Regions from separate parts of the Streptomyces sp. NPDC005281 genome, predicted to be linked through region 1. Evidence: riboswitches for the same ligand, from Rfam matches in the RefSeq annotation. Region 1 holds a riboswitch; each other region holds the start of a gene.
What was found. Region 1 has a riboswitch for cobalamin ahead of ABZV42_RS08290 (CbtB-domain containing protein). Riboswitches for the same ligand answer to the same signal wherever they lie in the genome.
Positions count from the first base shown of each region.

Region 2: linked by a shared signal. The riboswitch ahead of metE (5-methyltetrahydropteroyltriglutamate--homocysteine S-methyltransferase) and the one ahead of ABZV42_RS08290 (CbtB-domain containing protein) in region 1 are both predicted to bind cobalamin.
Region 3: linked by a shared signal. The riboswitch ahead of ABZV42_RS04170 (CbtB-domain containing protein) and the one ahead of ABZV42_RS08290 (CbtB-domain containing protein) in region 1 are both predicted to bind cobalamin.

Region 1 covers NZ_JBEXGX010000004.1:268,981-274,584, reverse strand. Annotated here, with positions in the region: gene ABZV42_RS08315 (Gfo/Idh/MocA family oxidoreductase) at 1-1,066, opposite strand, end outside; gene ABZV42_RS08310 (PadR family transcriptional regulator) at 1,231-1,794, opposite strand; gene ABZV42_RS08305 (nuclear transport factor 2 family protein) at 1,882-2,274, shown strand; gene ABZV42_RS08300 (ferredoxin) at 2,326-2,697, shown strand; gene ABZV42_RS08295 (histidine phosphatase family protein) at 2,725-3,300, opposite strand; cobalamin riboswitch at 3,570-3,731, shown strand; gene ABZV42_RS08290 (CbtB-domain containing protein) at 3,769-3,990, shown strand; gene ABZV42_RS08285 (acyl-CoA dehydrogenase family protein) at 4,207-5,397, shown strand.
Region 2 covers NZ_JBEXGX010000030.1:21,531-27,134, forward strand. Annotated here, with positions in the region: gene aceB (malate synthase A) at 1-929, shown strand, start outside; partial or broken gene ABZV42_RS32805 (3-hydroxyacyl-CoA dehydrogenase family protein) at 947-1,102, shown strand; cobalamin riboswitch at 1,302-1,525, shown strand; gene metE (5-methyltetrahydropteroyltriglutamate--homocysteine S-methyltransferase) at 1,693-4,011, shown strand; gene ABZV42_RS32815 (BlaI/MecI/CopY family transcriptional regulator) at 4,330-4,719, shown strand; gene ABZV42_RS32820 (M56 family metallopeptidase) at 4,716-5,604, shown strand, end outside.
Region 3 covers NZ_JBEXGX010000002.1:332,808-338,411, reverse strand. Annotated here, with positions in the region: gene ABZV42_RS04190 (DsbA family protein) at 23-928, opposite strand; gene ABZV42_RS04185 (Rrf2 family transcriptional regulator) at 997-1,431, opposite strand; gene ABZV42_RS04180 (cupin domain-containing protein) at 1,571-2,080, shown strand; gene ABZV42_RS04175 (enoyl-CoA hydratase/isomerase family protein) at 2,215-3,288, shown strand; cobalamin riboswitch at 3,354-3,500, shown strand; gene ABZV42_RS04170 (CbtB-domain containing protein) at 3,541-3,762, shown strand; gene ABZV42_RS04165 (CbtA family protein) at 3,783-4,541, shown strand; gene ABZV42_RS04160 (hypothetical protein) at 4,702-5,553, opposite strand.

The DNA of each region.
Region 1 (5,604 bases):
CGCCGTACGGCCTGCCGTCCGCGATCGACCGCAGAAAGGTGTGCGCCTCGACGACCTTGAGATCGTCGTAGCCCATGCTGTTCGCCGCGCCCGGCTGGAAGGCGGCGTAATCCCCGGCCCCCGGACCGACGAACACGGTGCTGACCGGCTGGTCCCGGTACGTCGAACCCCGGCTCACACCCAGCTCACCCATCCGGCGGAAGTCCCAGAACACCGCCCCCTTGGTGCCGTGGACCTCGAACCCGTAGTTGTTCTGCTCGCCCACCGAGACCCGGCACGCCTCCAGAACACCGCGCGCACCGGAGACGAAGCGCAGGAGACAGCTGACGTAGTCCTCGTTCTCGACGGGCGCCGGCTCGCCGCCCGCCGCGCGCTCGTGTCCCGAGGTCGCACCGGCCGGCCGGGCCCGCAGGGACACGAAGACCGCGGTGTCCGCCATCAGCGCCTCGATCTCGCCCACCAGGAAACGGGCCAGGTCGACGCCGTGCGAGGCCAGGTCGCCGAGGACACCGCTGCCGCCCCGCTCCCGTTCGAAGCGCCAGGTCAGCGCGCCCTCGGGATCGGCCGCGTAGTCGCTGAACAGGCGGATGCGCACATGGGTGACGCCACCGATGTCACCGGAGGCGATCAGCTCGCGGGCCGCCACGACGGCCGGTGCGCCCCGGTAGTTGAAGCCGACCGTGCCCCGTACTCCGGCCTCGGCGACCGCGCCCGACACGGCCCGGGCGTCGTCGGCGGTCAGCCCCACCGGCTTCTCGATCCAGATGTGCTTGCCGGCAGCCGCCATGGCCACACCGATCTCACGGTGCAGGAAGTTCGGCGCGGTGATGCTCACGGCCTCGACACGAGGGTCGGCGGCGATCTCCCGCCAGTCACGGACGGCGGCGGCGAACCCGTACCGCGCGGCGGCCTCCTCGGCCCGGCCGGGCACCTCGTCGGCGACGGTGATCGGTTCGGGACGCAGGGGGAGCCGCGGGAAGTGGTGCGGAACGCGAGCGTACGCCTGCGTGTGCACCCGTCCCATCCAGCCGAACCCCACGACAGCGACACCGAGCGCACGCACCACGATCGCCCTCCTTCAAGCCGAGCCGAGCCGCCCAAAGCGGCCCCGAGCCGCCCCGAGCCGTCCCGGACCGACGAGACCGATGGAGCCGGAGCCGGGACCGGGATCGGGACCGGAACGGGAACCGGGTCCCGCCCCGCGACCAGGCTAATGCGAGCGCGCCACCGTCAGGGGGCGACGGACGACCGCTGTTCCAGGATCCGCAGGGCCCGCTCCGCCCAGTCGATGATCGCCTGCTCGAAGGCGCGTCCCCCCAGGAGAGTGAGATACGGGCCGACCCGCTCGGCCCCGGCGAGGTACTCCTCCTCGGTGCGCCCGTCGAACAGCCGGGCGCCGATCCGCTCGTAGTGCGCCAGCTTCGCGCGCGACCATTCCAGCCGCTCGACGATCGCCACCCGGACGGCGTCGGCGTCCCCGATGTCGAGTGCGTACACCTTGACCATCAGCTCGTCGCGGATCGCGGTGGGTTTCGCGGACCCGGAGGTGAAGGAGGCCAGGGTTTCGAGCCCGGCCGCCGTCAGTGAGAAGACCCGCTTGTTGGGCCGGCGCTCCTGCCGCACGAGCCGGGCCTCGATGAGCCCCTCGGACTCCATCCGGTCGAGCTCCCGGTACAACTGCTGCGGGGTCGCCATCCAGAAGTTGGCCACGGAGGCGTCGAACCCCTTGGCCAGGTCGTAGCCCGAGGCCTCGCCCTCCAGGAGCGTGGCCAGTACCGCGTTGCGCAATGCCATCCCGCAAGGCTAGACGGCCTCCCCTCGCAGGACTAATCTTATCCGCACCTAATCAATTAATTGAGTATGAGTAGAGTGGTGAACGCGATGAACTCCTTCCGCAAGGCCGTGGAGGCCGGAGACCTCGGCGCCGTCGAGGAACTGCTGGCCGACGACGTCGTGTTCACCAGCCCCGTCGCCTTCAAGCCGTACCCGGGCAAGCCGATCACCGCGGCCATCCTGCGTGGCGTCTGGCGCGTCTTCAGTGACTTCCGCTACGTCCGCGAGATCGCCGGCGCCGACGGCCGCGACCACGCGCTGGTCTTCACGGCCAAGGTGGGCGACAAGGAGATCAACGGCTGCGACTTCCTGCACTTCGACGAGGACGGTCTCATCGACGAATTCACGGTGATGGTGCGTCCGTTGTCGGCGGCGCAGGCGCTCTCCGAGGCGATGGGGGCGCAGTTCGAGCAGATCTCGCGCGAGGCGGCCGGAGCGTGAGGGTGCCGGCTCGGGCGGTTTGAACCGACTCCCTCCGGCTACCCGCCTGTTGTGACGACGACTTCACAACAGGAGCTCTTCCGGTACCTGGAGGACCGCTTCGCCTGCGCCCAGGCCTGTACCGACTGCGCCCGGACCGCCGCGTTGCGCGCGAGCCTCATGGACCCCGACGGGCCGAAGGAGCAGGAATCCGCGCGGCGTTCGGGCATTCTGTGCGCGGAGGTGTGCGAGGCGACCTGCCATGTTCTGTCCCGCCAGCAGGGGCAGAGCGAACGGGAAGTCCGTGCCCAGCTGGAATGGTGCCGGGACGTCTGCCTGGAGTGCGCCGAGGCTTTCGACGGCTGCCCCGGGGCGGAGGCCGCCGCGCGGAGATGCCGTGACTGCGCCCGGTCGTGCGTGGACTTCATCGCCACGCTGAGGTGAGGCCGCACGGAGCCGGGCGCGGGCCGGTCAGGCGAGCGGGCGTCCGGCGCGGACGTTCCAGCGTCCGGCGCGCCCGCTCAACTCGGTGACGGTGAGCGGCGGCACGTCCACGCGCCAGAACGCCGGCTCCGGCGCCCCCAGCACCCGTACCACCAGGGCCCGTACGACCTCGGGCTCCACCACGGCGACGGTCCGGCCGTCGAACCCGGCCGCCGCGTCGAGGCGTTCCGCCACCCGGTCGCAGAACGTCCGGACCGACTCGCCGTCGTGCGGCGCCGACGCGGGGTCGGCGAGCCACCGCGCCACCGCCTCCGGTTCCTTCGCGCTCACCTCGGCCAGCGTCGCCCCGCGCCAGCGGCCCACATCGAGAGGCGCCAACTCCGTTGCTTCGGAGCCGCCTTCGAGTCCGAGTGCCTCGGCGGTCTGCCGGCACCGCAGGGTGGGGGAGACCCACAGCCGCCCGCCGGCGGGAACGGCACCCGCCTCGGCCGCCGTCCGGGCGGCCCGCAGGCCCGAAGTGTCCACCGGGCTCCCGTCGTCGAAGCGGGCCTCGCGCAGCGCCTCGCTGATCGCCGCGGAGATCAAGGTCACTCGGCTGGTCATGCCATCACTCTCATGTGTCGTGGACCCGGTTCGTGTTCATCGGACCGGGTGGTCGTGCGTCGCGGCCCCCCGACCGGAATCGCGCCTCCGACCGGAATCATGGCCCCTTACTGGAGTCTTGGCCTCCGGCCGAGGGTGCGGATCCGTCCGGAGTCGTCGCCCCCGACGGAAGGCGAATCCCTGCCCCATCAGGACGGTTGCCCTCCTCCACTGTGCTTCACGAACTGTGGGGCGCACAAAGTGCAGGGGGCCGTGCGCCCTTGGCCGGGCTGCGGCTTCGCGGTACGGTCACGTGGATATTGACGACGGTTCGGCGGAAGCCCGGTGGAAGTCCGGCACGGTCGCGCCACTGTAAGCCCGGCACATGTCACCCCGGCCAGGGGTGACGGACGCGGGCAAGTCAGACCCGTGACCGTCGTCCTGTGCACCACCGAGATGGGACGCGAGTTCCCCAGGAGGTTCTGCCCCATGGCGCAGTCCGTCGCTCAGCCGACCGTCACCCCCGCCGCCGTTCCCGCCAAGCTGCCGATCGGTGCGATCGTCCCCTGGGCGGCGTTCTTCGGCATCCTGATGCTGGTCCTGCTCTACTTCGTCGGCGCCGAACAGGGCGCCACCTCCCTCGTCTCCGGCGAGAACGTCCACGAATGGGTCCACGACGCACGGCACCTGCTCGGCTTCCCCTGCCACTGACGGCGACGGGGAACGTACGAGCCACGATATTGCGCGACGGCCGGGAAGCCCCGGTCCGTACGACGGGGGCGGTGCCCGGAAGGCCGGGCACCGCCCCCGTCGCATGCGCGGGGGCGCCCCGGCGTCCGTGTCGTCGGCGTCATCGCCATTCCCAATTTCTGGAACACGTTCTACGGTGTGCGCCGTCAGGTCGGGCCCGGGGATCCAGGAGGCGCCGTGCATCTCGAATACACGCCGGAGCAGCAGCGGTTGCGGACCGAACTGCGGGTCTACTTCGCCGAGTTGGTTCCGGACAACGCCTACGCCCGCTACGCCGATCCGGCGGCGCAGAAGCGCTTCTACCGCGAGACGATCAGGCGGCTCGGCGCGGACGGCCGGCTCGGGGTCGGCTGGCCCGAGGAGTACGGCGGGCAGGGCCTCGGCCCGATGGAGCAGTTCATCTTCTTCGACGAGGCGGCCCAGGCCGGGGTGCCACTGCCGCTGATGGCGCTCAGCACGGTGGGGCCGACGATCATGCGGTTCGGCACCGAGGAGCAGAAGTCCTACTTCCTGCCGAAGGTCCTCTCCGGCGAGATCGACTTCGCGATCGGCTACAGCGAGCCCGACGCCGGGACGGATCTCGCGGCGCTCAGGACCAGGGCCGTACGCGAGGGCGACGAGGAGACCGGTCACTACACGGTCAACGGCCAGAAGATCTGGACGACCAACGGCGACACGGCCGACTGGGTGTGGCTCGCGGTCCGCACCGATCCGGACGCCCCGCCGCACAAGGGCATCACCATGCTCCTCGTGCCGACCTCCGACCCCGGCTACTCGTGCACCGTCATCAACACGCTCGCCTCGCACGACACCACCGCGAGCTACTACGAGAACATCCGCGTCCCCGCCACGCGCCGGGTCGGCGAGGAGAACAAGGGCTGGCGGCTGATCACCAACCAGCTCAACCACGAGCGCGTCACCCTCGCCGCACACGGGACCATGGCCATCCGCGCCCTGCACGACGTCCAGCGCTGGGCGATGGAGACCAAGCTCGCCGACGGCCGCCGCGTCGTCGACCTCCCCTGGGTGCGCCGCCTCCTCGCGCGCACGCACACCAGGCTGGACGCCATGAAGCTCCTCAACTGGCGCATGGTGAACGCCGTCCAGGAGGGCACCCTCACCCCCCAGGACGCCTCCGCCGTCAAGGTGTACGGCTCCGAGGCGCGTCGGGACGCGTACGCATGGCTGATGGAGATCGTCGCGGCCCCCGGCGTCCTGAAGGAGGGCTCGGCCGGCGCCGTCCTGCACGGCGAACTCGAACGCGGCTACCGATCAGCCGTGATCTTCACCTTCGGCGGCGGCAACAACGAGATCCAGCGGGAGATCATCTCGTGGATCGGCCTGGGGATGCCCAGGGTGCGGCGCTAGCGGGATGTGACCAGGATCAGCAGTTGACAGGCAGCTCGCGCCAGTTGCTGCCGAGAGCACCGGCGTCCGCCCGATCTGCACCGGCACTCAACGATCTTCGCTCCAGGCCGTAGGCATACCGAGACCGACGACCGTTTGCTTGCGGGAACGCCTGTCGATCTGGGCGAGCTCATCCTCCGCGCCGGCGAGACTGGCGCGTAGTCCTTC
Region 2 (5,604 bases), on a different contig from region 1:
CCCGGCTGTGGAACGACGTCTTCGTCGCCGCCCAGGACCTGCTCGGCATCCCGCGGAACACGATCCGCGCCACCGTCCTCATCGAGACGATCACCGCCGCGTTCGAGATGGAGGAGATCCTCTACGAACTGCGCGAGCACGGCGCGGGGTTGAACGCGGGCCGCTGGGACTACTTGTTCAGCCTGATCAAGACCTTCGGGCACCGTACCGATTTCCTGCTTCCCGACCGGGCGAAGGTGACGATGACCGCTCCCTTCATGCGGGCCTACACCGAGCTCCTCGTGCGCACCTGCCACAAGCGGGGCGCACACGCTCTCGGCGGCATGGCCGCCCACGTGCCCGGGAAGGACCCCTCCGTCAACGAGGCGGCGTTCGCCGAGGTCCGCCTGGACAAGGAGCGGGAGGCGCAGGACGGCTTCGACGGCTCCTGGGTCGCCCACCCCGGACTCGTGCCGGTCTGCCGCGAGGTGTTCGACGGCGTCCTCGGCGACCGGCCGCATCAGATCGACCGCACCCGCGACGACGTGGAGGTGACGCGCGACGACCTGTTGTCGGTGCGCCGGATCAGCGGCCGGCCCACGCCGGAGGGGGTGCGTACGAACGTCGCGGTCGCGCTGCGCTACTTCGCCGCCTGGCTGGACGGCCGGGGCGCCGTCGCGCTGGACGGCCTCATGGAGGACGCGGCCACCGCCGAGATCGCCCGCGTCCAGATCTGGCAGTGGCTGCGGCACCGCGTCATCGACCGGGAGACGGTCCTGAACCTGCTGGACGACGAGGTCGCCGCCCTCGGGGCCCAGTACCCGTGGGCGCCCCTGGACGACATCCGCGCACTCTTCGAACGCACCGCCATGACCGGCGAGTTGCCGCTGTTCTTCACCCCGGACGCCTACTCCCGCCATCTCGTGCGACGGCCCCGGGAGCAGTCGTGAGCGGCGGTGTCCGGCGTGTCGGCCTGGACACCGTCGCCTTGATCGCGGAGTCCCTCTACAACGTATTCCGCGAGCCTCTCCACGCTCCGCCGCCGCTGCTCCAGCGGATGGTGGAGGCGGGACTGCTCGGCCGCAAGACCGGCCGCGGGTTCCACACCTACGACCAGGACTGAGGGCCTGGTTCGGCGCGGGCTGAGGGGCCCGCGCAAGCCGCAGCAGGGGTGAGGTCCCGGCGCGGCGTCACAGGGGGCGAGGGCGGGAAGCGCGCGCACGGCGCTTCCCGCCCTCGGCCCATTTCACACCGGCCCGGTACGTGGCCCACCTCACCATCCGGATGGCGGACGTGACACGCCGCGGCCGTGAGCGGGCCCTAGGCTGACCGATGCAGCTGGTTCGCCCCGTCCGCCAGGCGGGATGCGTCGCAAGAGGGAACCCGGTGCGAATCCGGGACTGCCCCGCAGCGGTGAGCGGGAACGACCGCCGTCATACGCACTGGGTCCGACGTACCGGGCCTGGGAAGCGACGGCCAGTAGGAGTCCTCCCTCCAGAGGATGTGCCCGCGAGTCCGAAGACCTGCCCGTTGCCCGCGTACGAACCACTCGTGCGCGGAAATCCCGGTGACCTCGTGGGCGGGTCGGCGTACATACCAGGCGGACGACCGCGCTGTACCGCGCGTCGTCGCTCCCCGTCCGGTTCGTCACCTCTTCGCGCTCTCGTCCCGTCACCCGGGATCTCAGGGATTCATCTCGCGAAGGAGATCTCCGTGACCACCAGGACCGCAGCCGCGCCCGCACGGGCCACCGTGTACGGCTACCCCCGCCAGGGCCCGGACCGGGAACTGAAGAAGGCGATCGAGGGCTACTGGAAGGGCCGCGTCACCGCGGACGCCCTGAGGGCCGGCGCCGCCGAACTCCGCCGCGCAAACTGGCGGGAGCTGGCCGCGGCCGGCATCCACGAAGTGCCCACCGGCGACTTCTCCTACTACGACCACGTTCTCGACACCACCGTCATGGTCGGCGCGATCCCCGCCCGCCACCGGGCCGCCGCGGCCGCGAACGCCTTGGACGGCTACTTCGCCATGGCCCGCGGCACCCAGGACGCGGCCCCACTGGAGATGACGAAGTGGTTCGACACCAACTACCACTACCTGGTGCCCGAGTTGGGCCCTGACACCGTCTTCACGGCCGACCCCGCCAAGCAGGTGTCCGAGCTGAAGGAAGCCCTCGCGCTCGGACTGACCGCGCGCCCCGTGCTCGTCGGCCCCGTCACCTACCTCCTGCTCGCCAAGCCCGCCCCGGGCGTGCCCGCGGACTTCGACCCCCTGAGCCTCCTCGACCGGTTGCTGCCCGTGTACGCCGAGGTGCTCGCCGACCTGCGCGCGGCCGGCGCCGAGTGGGTGCAGCTCGACGAGCCCGCCCTTGTGCAGGACCGCACCTCGGACGAACTGAGCGCCGCCTCGCGCGCCTACCGCCACCTCGGTACCCTCACCGACCGGCCGAAGCTCCTGGTCGCCTCCTACTTCGACCGGCTCGGCGACGCACTGCCGGTGCTGGCCAAGGCTCCCGTCGACGGGCTCGCGCTGGACTTCACCGAGTCCGCCGCCGCCAACCTCGACGCCCTGGCCGCCGTCGGCGGGCTGCCCGGCAAGCGGTTGGTCGCCGGTGTCGTCAACGGCCGCAACATCTGGGTCAACGACCTGGAGCAGTCCCTGTCCACCCTCGCCACCCTGCTCGGGCTGGCCGGCCGGGTCGACGTGGCCGCCTCCTGCTCCCTGCTCCACGTGCCCCTCGACGCGGCCCTGGAGCAGGACATCGAGCCGCAGATCCTGCGCTGGCTCGCCTTCGCGAAGCAGAAGACCGCCGAGATCGTCACCCTGGCCGAGGGCCTGGCCCAGGGCACCGACGCCATCGCCGGTGAACTCGCCTCCAACCGCGCCGACCTGGCCTCCCGTGCCGCTTCCCCGATCACCCGTGACCCTGCCGTTCGCGCCCGCACCGAGGCTGTCACGGACGTCGACGCCCGCCGCTCGCAGCCCTATCCCGAACGGACGGCGGCCCAGCGCGCCCACCTCGGCCTGCCCCTGCTGCCGACCACGACCATCGGCTCCTTCCCACAGACCGGCGAACTGCGCACCGCCCGCGCCGATCTGCGAGCGGGCCGGATCGGCACAGCCGCGTACGAGGAGCGCATCAAGGCCGCGATCGGCGAGGTGATCTCCTTCCAGGAGAAAGCGGGGCTGGACGTCCTGGTGCACGGCGAGGCCGAACGCAACGACATGGTCCAGTACTTCGCCGAGCAGTTGACCGGGTACCTGACCACTGAACACGGCTGGGTGCAGTCCTACGGCACCCGTTACGTCCGTCCGCCGATCCTGGCCGCCGACATCTCCCGCCCGAAGCCGATGACGGTGCGTTGGACGACGTACGCCCAGTCCCTCACCTCCCGCCCCGTCAAGGGCATGCTCACCGGCCCCGTCACCATGCTCGCCTGGTCCTTCGTCCGCGACGACCAGCCTCTCGGCCATACCGCCCGACAGGTCGCCCTCGCCCTGCGCGACGAGGTGAACGACCTGGAAGCGGCCGGGACTTCGGTCATCCAGGTCGACGAGCCCGCCCTGCGCGAGACACTGCCGCTGCGCGCCACCGACCACCCCGCCTACCTGACGTGGGCCACCGAGGCGTTCCGGCTCAGCACCAGCGGGGTACGGCCGGACACCCAGATCCACACCCACATGTGCTACGCCGAGTTCGGCGACATCGTCCAGGCCATCGACGACCTCGACGCCGATGTCATCAGCCTCGAAGCCGCCCGCTCACACATGCAGGTCGCCCGCGAACTCGCCGCGCACGGCTACCCGCGCCAGGCCGGACCCGGGGTGTACGACATCCACTCCCCTCGGGTTCCGAGCACCGGAGAGGCAGCCGAACTGCTGCGCACCGGTCTGAGGGCCATCCCTGCCGAACGCCTGTGGGTCAACCCCGACTGCGGCCTCAAGACCCGCGGCTGGCCGGAGACCCGCGCCTCCCTTGAGAACCTGGTCGCGGCCGCCCGTATCGTGCGCGGTGAGCTCTCTCCGTCCTGATCCGGTCGACGTCCAGGGCGGGGACTCGCGCCCTGCCCTGGACGTCGTAGGCGGCGATGACGCCGTGCGACGGGTCGGCACCGGTGCGGCCGGTACAGCTGTGCCGACTTCCCATGACCGCCGACGAACGACCCGAGCCCTGGAACGGTCCGGACCGCGGCATGTGACCCCGCCTGCCGCGACAGCTACAGACACCCCCTCTCCGGCGGTAGATTAGGTATGCCTAAGCATGGCTGACATCGCCTGCCTGCATCGATGCGGCTGCCGGTGGGGTGGGGGCATGCGGCACCATGGCGACTGCCGGAGAGCGGGAGAGGGATGTCGGACAAGGGTCGAGAAGAAAGACGTCCGCACGGAGAACTCGTCGCGGAAGTGCTCGCGGTGCTGTGGGGGGCCGGGAAACCGATGACCGCGCGACAGGTCAACGCGACCCTCGACAAGGGGCTGGCCAGGACGACGATGGCCACCATCCTGACCCGCCTCCACGAAAAGGGCACCGTGCGACGGACGCCGTCGGGCCGGGGCTTCGCCTATGAGCCGGTGGAGGACGCGGCCGGGCTGGTCGCCGGGCGTATGCGCCGTGAGCTGGAGAGCGAGCCGCGCCGCGACCTGGTGTTGAGGCGGTTCGTGACCTCCTTGTCCGAGAACGACGAGGAGATCCTGCGACGCCTGCTTCTCGAGGCCGAGGCCGAGGACGAAGCCGAGTGACATTCGTACTGACCCTGGTCGTACTGGCACTCACGTTTCCCTGGGCGGCAGCGGCGGCGACCCGCCGTCTGGCCCGAGTTCTGCCACCTCGGGAGGCGTGCTGGGCCTTGACCGCCGCCACCCTTCTCACGGCCGTCGGCACGATCGCGGCGTTGGTCGGGCTGTGTCACGTGCCGTTCCTCGCCGCACTCGAGCGGGTGCCTGTCACGAGGGTGCTGGAGGTGTGGCCGGTGGCGGTACCGGCTGCCTGCGTGGCAGCTCTGGTCCTGCTCGTTCAGGCGGCTCTGCTGATCCGGCGCTGGTTTCAGTACCGGTCCGTCCTCAAGCACGCCTGGAGGGTGGCCGTCGAGGGAACGGCACACGGGGACCTCTTGGTCCTCCCGGGGAACGACGCGGACGCCTTCGCCCTTCCTGGATACCGGGGCCGCGGCAGCCGGATCGTGGTGACCGCCGGCATGCTGCGAGCCCTGAAACCAGGCGAGCGTGAGGTGTTGCTGGCCCACGAGCGCGCCCATCTGTCCGGACGCCACCACCTGCTCGTTGCCGCAGTCGATCTGTCCGCGACGGTCCACCCCGCGCTGAGAAGCCTTCGGGAACTGCTGGGATTCCACGTGGAGCGTTGGGCGGACGAAGCAGCAGCCGCCGCCGTCGGCAGCCGAAAGGCAACGGCGGCTGCCATTGCCAGGGCGGCTCTGGCCGGTTCACGGAACCGGAACACCGGCGGCGGGTACCCGCTGTTGTCGGTGACGAGCGGGCCCGTACCGCAGCGGGTCGAAGCACTCCTTGTGCCGGAGCCGGTCGCACCGGGCGCAGGCGTGCGCCGGGTCGGTGCCGTGGGGATGGCGGCGGCGGTGGCGTTCTCGGCTCTGGCCTCGGTCGCGTCGG
Region 3 (5,604 bases), on a different contig from region 1:
GTGACGACCCCTCAGAAACCTTTCAGGGAAAGGCAGGTGGGCTGTCGGTGGCCGGACGCGCTGCGGCCTCCTCCGGATGCAGCCAGAGGGGGCCGTTGCCGGTCTCGACGCGCACGGCGTCGTCCGATGGCCAGGGGCCGTGGGTCAACGCCACATGCTCCGGGCCGGTCAGACTCCGGTACCGCGCGAGCGCGTCCGAGGGACCCTGGCTTACGGGTTCCTTCAGCAGTCCGGGACTCAGCTCGTCGAACGCCGACGCGTACTCCTCGTACGGCCGCCAGCCGGGTACGACGCGACGCCCCGCGTGAGTGCGGACCAGCAGCGTCGGCAGCGCATAGCGGTGTCCGCCGTCGGAGGTCTCCTTGGCGGTGCCGGGATGCGGCGACCCGCCGCGCACCGACAGCACCTCACGGACCGGCCGGCGCGCCTCGGCACGGTCGGCGTACACCGCTTCGGACACCGCGGCGGAGGCCGCGTCGGCGGTCAGCCGCGCGAGATCGAGGCCGGGCACACCTCGTACCGCGGCGAGCGCCAGAGCCGGCGTGTCCGCCGGTTCACCGAGCACGAACACGCTCTCGCGCAGCCGCCGCAGAACCCGCTCGGCCACCTCGTCACCCTGTCGCTCCGCCGCCTTGGCGACCAGCGAGGACGGCCACGAACTCGCCGCGACGCGACTGAGCCGCCGCGCCCGCGGGGCGCCCGTGTGGGCGCTGATGTCCTCGACGTAGCGCGCGTACCAAGCGGTCTCGGCCGCCGGATCGGGCGCGGGCTCCTCGTCGTCGAACAGGACGCAGTACACGCGCCGCCAGTGGACCCGGCCGGCCAGCGCGGCGTGGAGCCGCCGGAACACCGGCTCCGACCCCCAGGCCCAGGGACACAGCGGGTCGGTGTACTCGACCACCTCCACCCCCACGTCCTCCACCCCCACGTCCTCCGCCTCCGCCTCCACCCCCACGTCCTCCGCCTCCGCCTCCGCCTTCGGCCGGTCGGGCGCGGTCACGCGGCGCCCTTGCGGGCAGGCTGCCCGGCGGCCCCGGCCGGCAACAGCGTGGCCAGCGTCGTACCGCCCAGAACCGCCGCGGCGTCCGCCTCTATGCGGCGCCAGATCCCGGGGAGCCCGGAGGCGGGCCCCGGGTAGTCGAGTCCGGCCAGCGGCTCGCCCCGCAAGGTGATCAGCTCACCGTCCACGGCGCGTACGACGTCCAGCAGGGTTATCTCGTCGGCGGGCCGGCCGAGCCAGTACCCGCCCTCGCAGCCTCGCTGGCTGCGTACCAGACCGGCCCGGCGCAACTCGCCCACCACGGACTTCAGGAACCGGAACGGAACGTGCTGCGAGGAGGCCATGGCCTCACAGGTGAGCGGGCGGGCGGGTTCGCGGGCGAGCTCCAGCAGGGCCCGCGTGGCGTAGTCCGCCTTCGCGGAGATATGCATGCGCACATGATGCCCGACACGCCGTCCGCCGGCTGGGTTTCCACCGCTTCCCCGCATACATTGCGGGAACATTGCCGCAGGTGAACGGCAATGGACACCTCTTGACATCCTTTTCCGGGCCGCTCTAGCGTCCCCCTCCATGAGCGAGCCGTTGACGACCCCCGGCGAAGGTTTCCACCCCCATCTCCCGGACGCCGCAGCGCGGTCCGGACGCCCGCTGCGCACCCGCCTGCACCACATCCGCGCGGACGCCCTCGACGGTGACACGGCGCAGACCGGTGGCATGCGCAGATTCGCCGCCGTCAGCGGCACCACGGTCGGCTCCGAGAAACTGTGGATGGGCCAGACCCACGTCGCCCCCTCCACCGCCTCCTCGGACCATCACCACGGAGAGTCCGAGACCGCCATCCATGTGGTGAGCGGGCACCCCGAGTTCGTCTTCGTCGACGACTCGGGGGACGGTCCCGAGGAGGTGCGCCTGCGCACCTCACCCGGTGACTACATCTTCGTGCCCCCCTTCGTGCCGCACCGCGAGGAGAACCCGGACCCCGACGAAGAGGCCGTGGTCGTCATCGCCCGCAGCACCCAGGAGGCGATCGTGGTCAACCTGCCGCGGCTGTACGCGCTGGAGCCGGGGGAGGAGGCCTGACGGAACCAGGGCCGGGCCGCTCGGTGAGTACGGTAGCGGGGAGATCGCCGTGACCGGCGAACCCACCGGACCGTGGAAGGAACCACCGAGATCATGCGCGTCATCGTGGCCCGCCGTCTGACCCGGGCGCCGAAGTGAACGGCACCGAGGCGCCCGGCGCCGGGGAGTCCGTCCTGCTGCGTACCGAGGGACGGGCAGCCCACCTCACCCTCAACCGGCCCAGGGCGCTGAACGCCCTGAACCACGCGATGGTGCGCCGGATCGACCAGGCCCTCACCGCCTGGGAGCAGGACCCCGGCGTCGAGACCGTCGTCGTCACCGGCGCCGGAGAACGCGGACTGTGCGCGGGCGGCGACATCCGGGTCGTCCACGACGACGCGCGTGACGGGGACGGCACCGCGTCCGCCGCGTTCTGGCGCGACGAGTATCACCTCAACGCCCGTATCGCCCGCTGTCCCAAGCCGTACGTGGCGGTCATGGACGGCATCGTCATGGGCGGCGGCGTCGGGATCTCCGCGCACGGCAGCGTCCGGATCGTCACCGAACGTTCGCGCATCGCCATGCCCGAGACCGGCATCGGTTTCGTCCCCGATGTCGGCGGCACCCATCTGCTCGGCCTCGCTCCGGGCGAACTCGGCACCCATCTCGCTCTGACGGGCGTCTCGATCGGCGCTGGAGACGCGCTGCTGTGCGGTCTCGCCGACCACTACGTGCCGTCCTCCTCGCTCCCGCGGTTCGTGTCCGAGCTCGCCCACCGGCCCGTGGCCCAGGTGCTGGCCGCCCATGTGCGGCCCGCGCCGCCGGCCGAGCTCGCGGAGCGGCGCGAGTGGATCGACGCCTGCTACGGCGCCGACACGGTCGAGGAGATCATCCGGCGACTGCTCGCGGTCGGAGACCCGGCCGCCAAGGAGGCGGCGGAGGTCCTGCTCGGCAACTCGCCCACCGCGCTGAAGGTCACGCTGGCCGCCCTGCGCCGGGCCCGGCGGCTCGGTTCGCTGGAGCGGGTCCTGGACCAGGAGTACCGGGTGTCCTGCGCCGCCCTGTCCGCACTGGACCTGGTCGAGGGTGTCCGGGCCCAGATCATCGACAAGGACCGTGAACCGCGCTGGTCCCCGGCCACGCTCGCCGAGGTCACCGACGCCGACGTCGAGCGCTTCTTCGCCCCTCTCGGCGAGCGTGAACTCGGGCTGTCCGACGACGTCTTCTGACGGCCGGCGGGACCTGCCACCTGGGGCGAGAGGAAGATCACCCCGGGCGGCGCGGTCTTGGCCAGGCACCCGGCACACGGTACGGTCGGTCCGATATCGATGACGTCAAGACGGAAGCCGGCGGAAATCCGGCACGGTCGCGCCACTGTGAGCGAGACGCCCCAGCCACGCTGGGCGCCGCGTGAGTCAGACCCGTAGGCGTCATCCTGTGCACCACCGAGATGGGACGCGAACTCCCGAGGAGGTCCTGCCATGGCGCAGACCGTCGCTCCGCCGACAGCCACCACCCCCGCTCTCCCCGCCAAGCTGCCGATCGGTGCGATCGTCCCCTGGGCGGTCTTCTTCGGCATTCTCATGCTGGTCCTGCTGTACTTCGTCGGCGCCGAACAGGGCGCCACCTCCGTCGTCTCCGGCGAGGACGTTCACGAGTGGGTGCACGACGCCCGCCACCTGCTCGGTTTCCCCTGCCACTGACGCGACGGAGAGCACCCACGATGAACTCCGCAACGGTAAGAAACCTCCTCGTACGCGGCATGCTGGCCGGTCTCGCGGCCGGTGTACTCGCCCTGGTCGTCGCCTACTTGCTCGGTGAACCGACCGTCGACAGCGCCATCGGCTTCGAGGAGGCCCACTCCCACGCACACGGGCACGAGGTCGAACTCGTCTCGCGCAGCCTCCAGTCCACCGCGGGCCTCGCCACCGGTGTCCTGGTCTACGGCGTCTCCTTCGGCGGCATCGCCGCGCTCGCCTACTGCTTCGCCCTCGGCCGTGTGGGCCGCTTCGGCCCGCGCGCGACCGCGCTCCTGCTGTCCGGGACCGCGCTCCTCGCCGTGTACGTCGTGCCGTTCCTGAAGTACCCGGCCAACCCGCCGTCGGTCGGCGACCCCGACACCATCGGCAAGCGGACCGCCCTGTACTTCCTGATGATGGTCCTCAGCGTGCTGCTCGCGGTGGGTGCCACCATCCTCGGCAAGCGCCTCGCGCCGAGTCTCGGCACCTGGTACGCCACCGTCATCGCGGTCGCCGCCTTCGCCGTAGTGATCGGACTGGCCTACGAGTTCCTGCCCGTGATCAACGAGGTGCCGCGGGACTTCCCGGCCACCCTCCTGTGGCGGTTCAGGCTCTCGGCGCTTGCCATCCAGACCGTCCTGTGGGCCGGATTCGGCCTGGCCTTCGGCGAGTTGGCCGAGCGTCTGCTGAACCCCCGCCCCGCGACCGTCACTTCGGGCCGGTCGGTCCCGGCCGCGAACTGACCCCTCCGGCACACAAGAGAGCCCCTCGGAAGCATCCGGGGGGCCTCTCGCGTACCGGGGGGACACCCGGTGCCATGGGGCGACTGCTTCGGTGACGGGTGGATCACCCGTCAGGAACGGCGGAAGTCGCCCGGGTTGCCCTGAAGTTGCCGGGCCGGGCTCACCGGCTGTCGGCCTCCACTCGGACCGCTTGCGCCTCCGGGCCGGGCTCGGACGCGCGGCGCTCCTTGACGTGGGCGTATGCCATGAGGCCGAACAGAACGATGAGCAGCACGGCCGACGAGCCCGCGGTACCGAGGTCGAGTCCCCCCTTGGCGAGCGGCTTGGTGAGAAAGTCGCCGGCCGTGGCGCCGAGCGGGCGGGTGAGGACGAAGGCGATCCAGAACAGCAGGACGTTCGACACCGACGGAACCTTCATCAGCGCGACGAGCACTGCCAGCAGTCCCGTGACGAGCAGCGCCCCGCCCAGGTAGCCGAGGCCGGAGCTGTCGGAGAGGAAGTCGCCCATCGACGTGCCGAGCGTGTTGGAGACGAGGATCGCCGACCAGAACAGCGACTCACCACGGAAGGTGACGATGTCCCGGATCTGGAACGTCATTCCGCTCAGTTTCCAGGCGAGGAAGATCGCGAGGAGGAGCGAGACCAGGATGGCGGCGCCCTCGGGGTAGCCGAGACCGAGGCCCTGAGGGCCCCAGCCGAGCGATGTGGCGCCGCCCGAGAGGTACTTGTCGCTGGCGTCGCGGTTCATGAAGTCGGACATCGTGGTGCCGGCCATGCTGGTGGACAGGATCACCGTCCAGTAGAAGAACGGGTTGTACCTGCGTGACCTGAGCTGGACGACCAGTGTCACCACGAAGAGCAGGAAAAGCGCGATCGTGGTCACGAAGTAGCCGAGCTTGAGGGTCTGGGCGAAGAGGTCGCCCGCGGTCTCACCCAGGGTCGTCGCGGCGATCTTCATGACCCAGAACGCCAGAGTCACTTCCGGCAGCTTTTTCATCACGGGCGTCGTCATCGAATGGTACTCCGGCGGTGTGGGGGGATATGGGGGATTTGATCTCTGTCG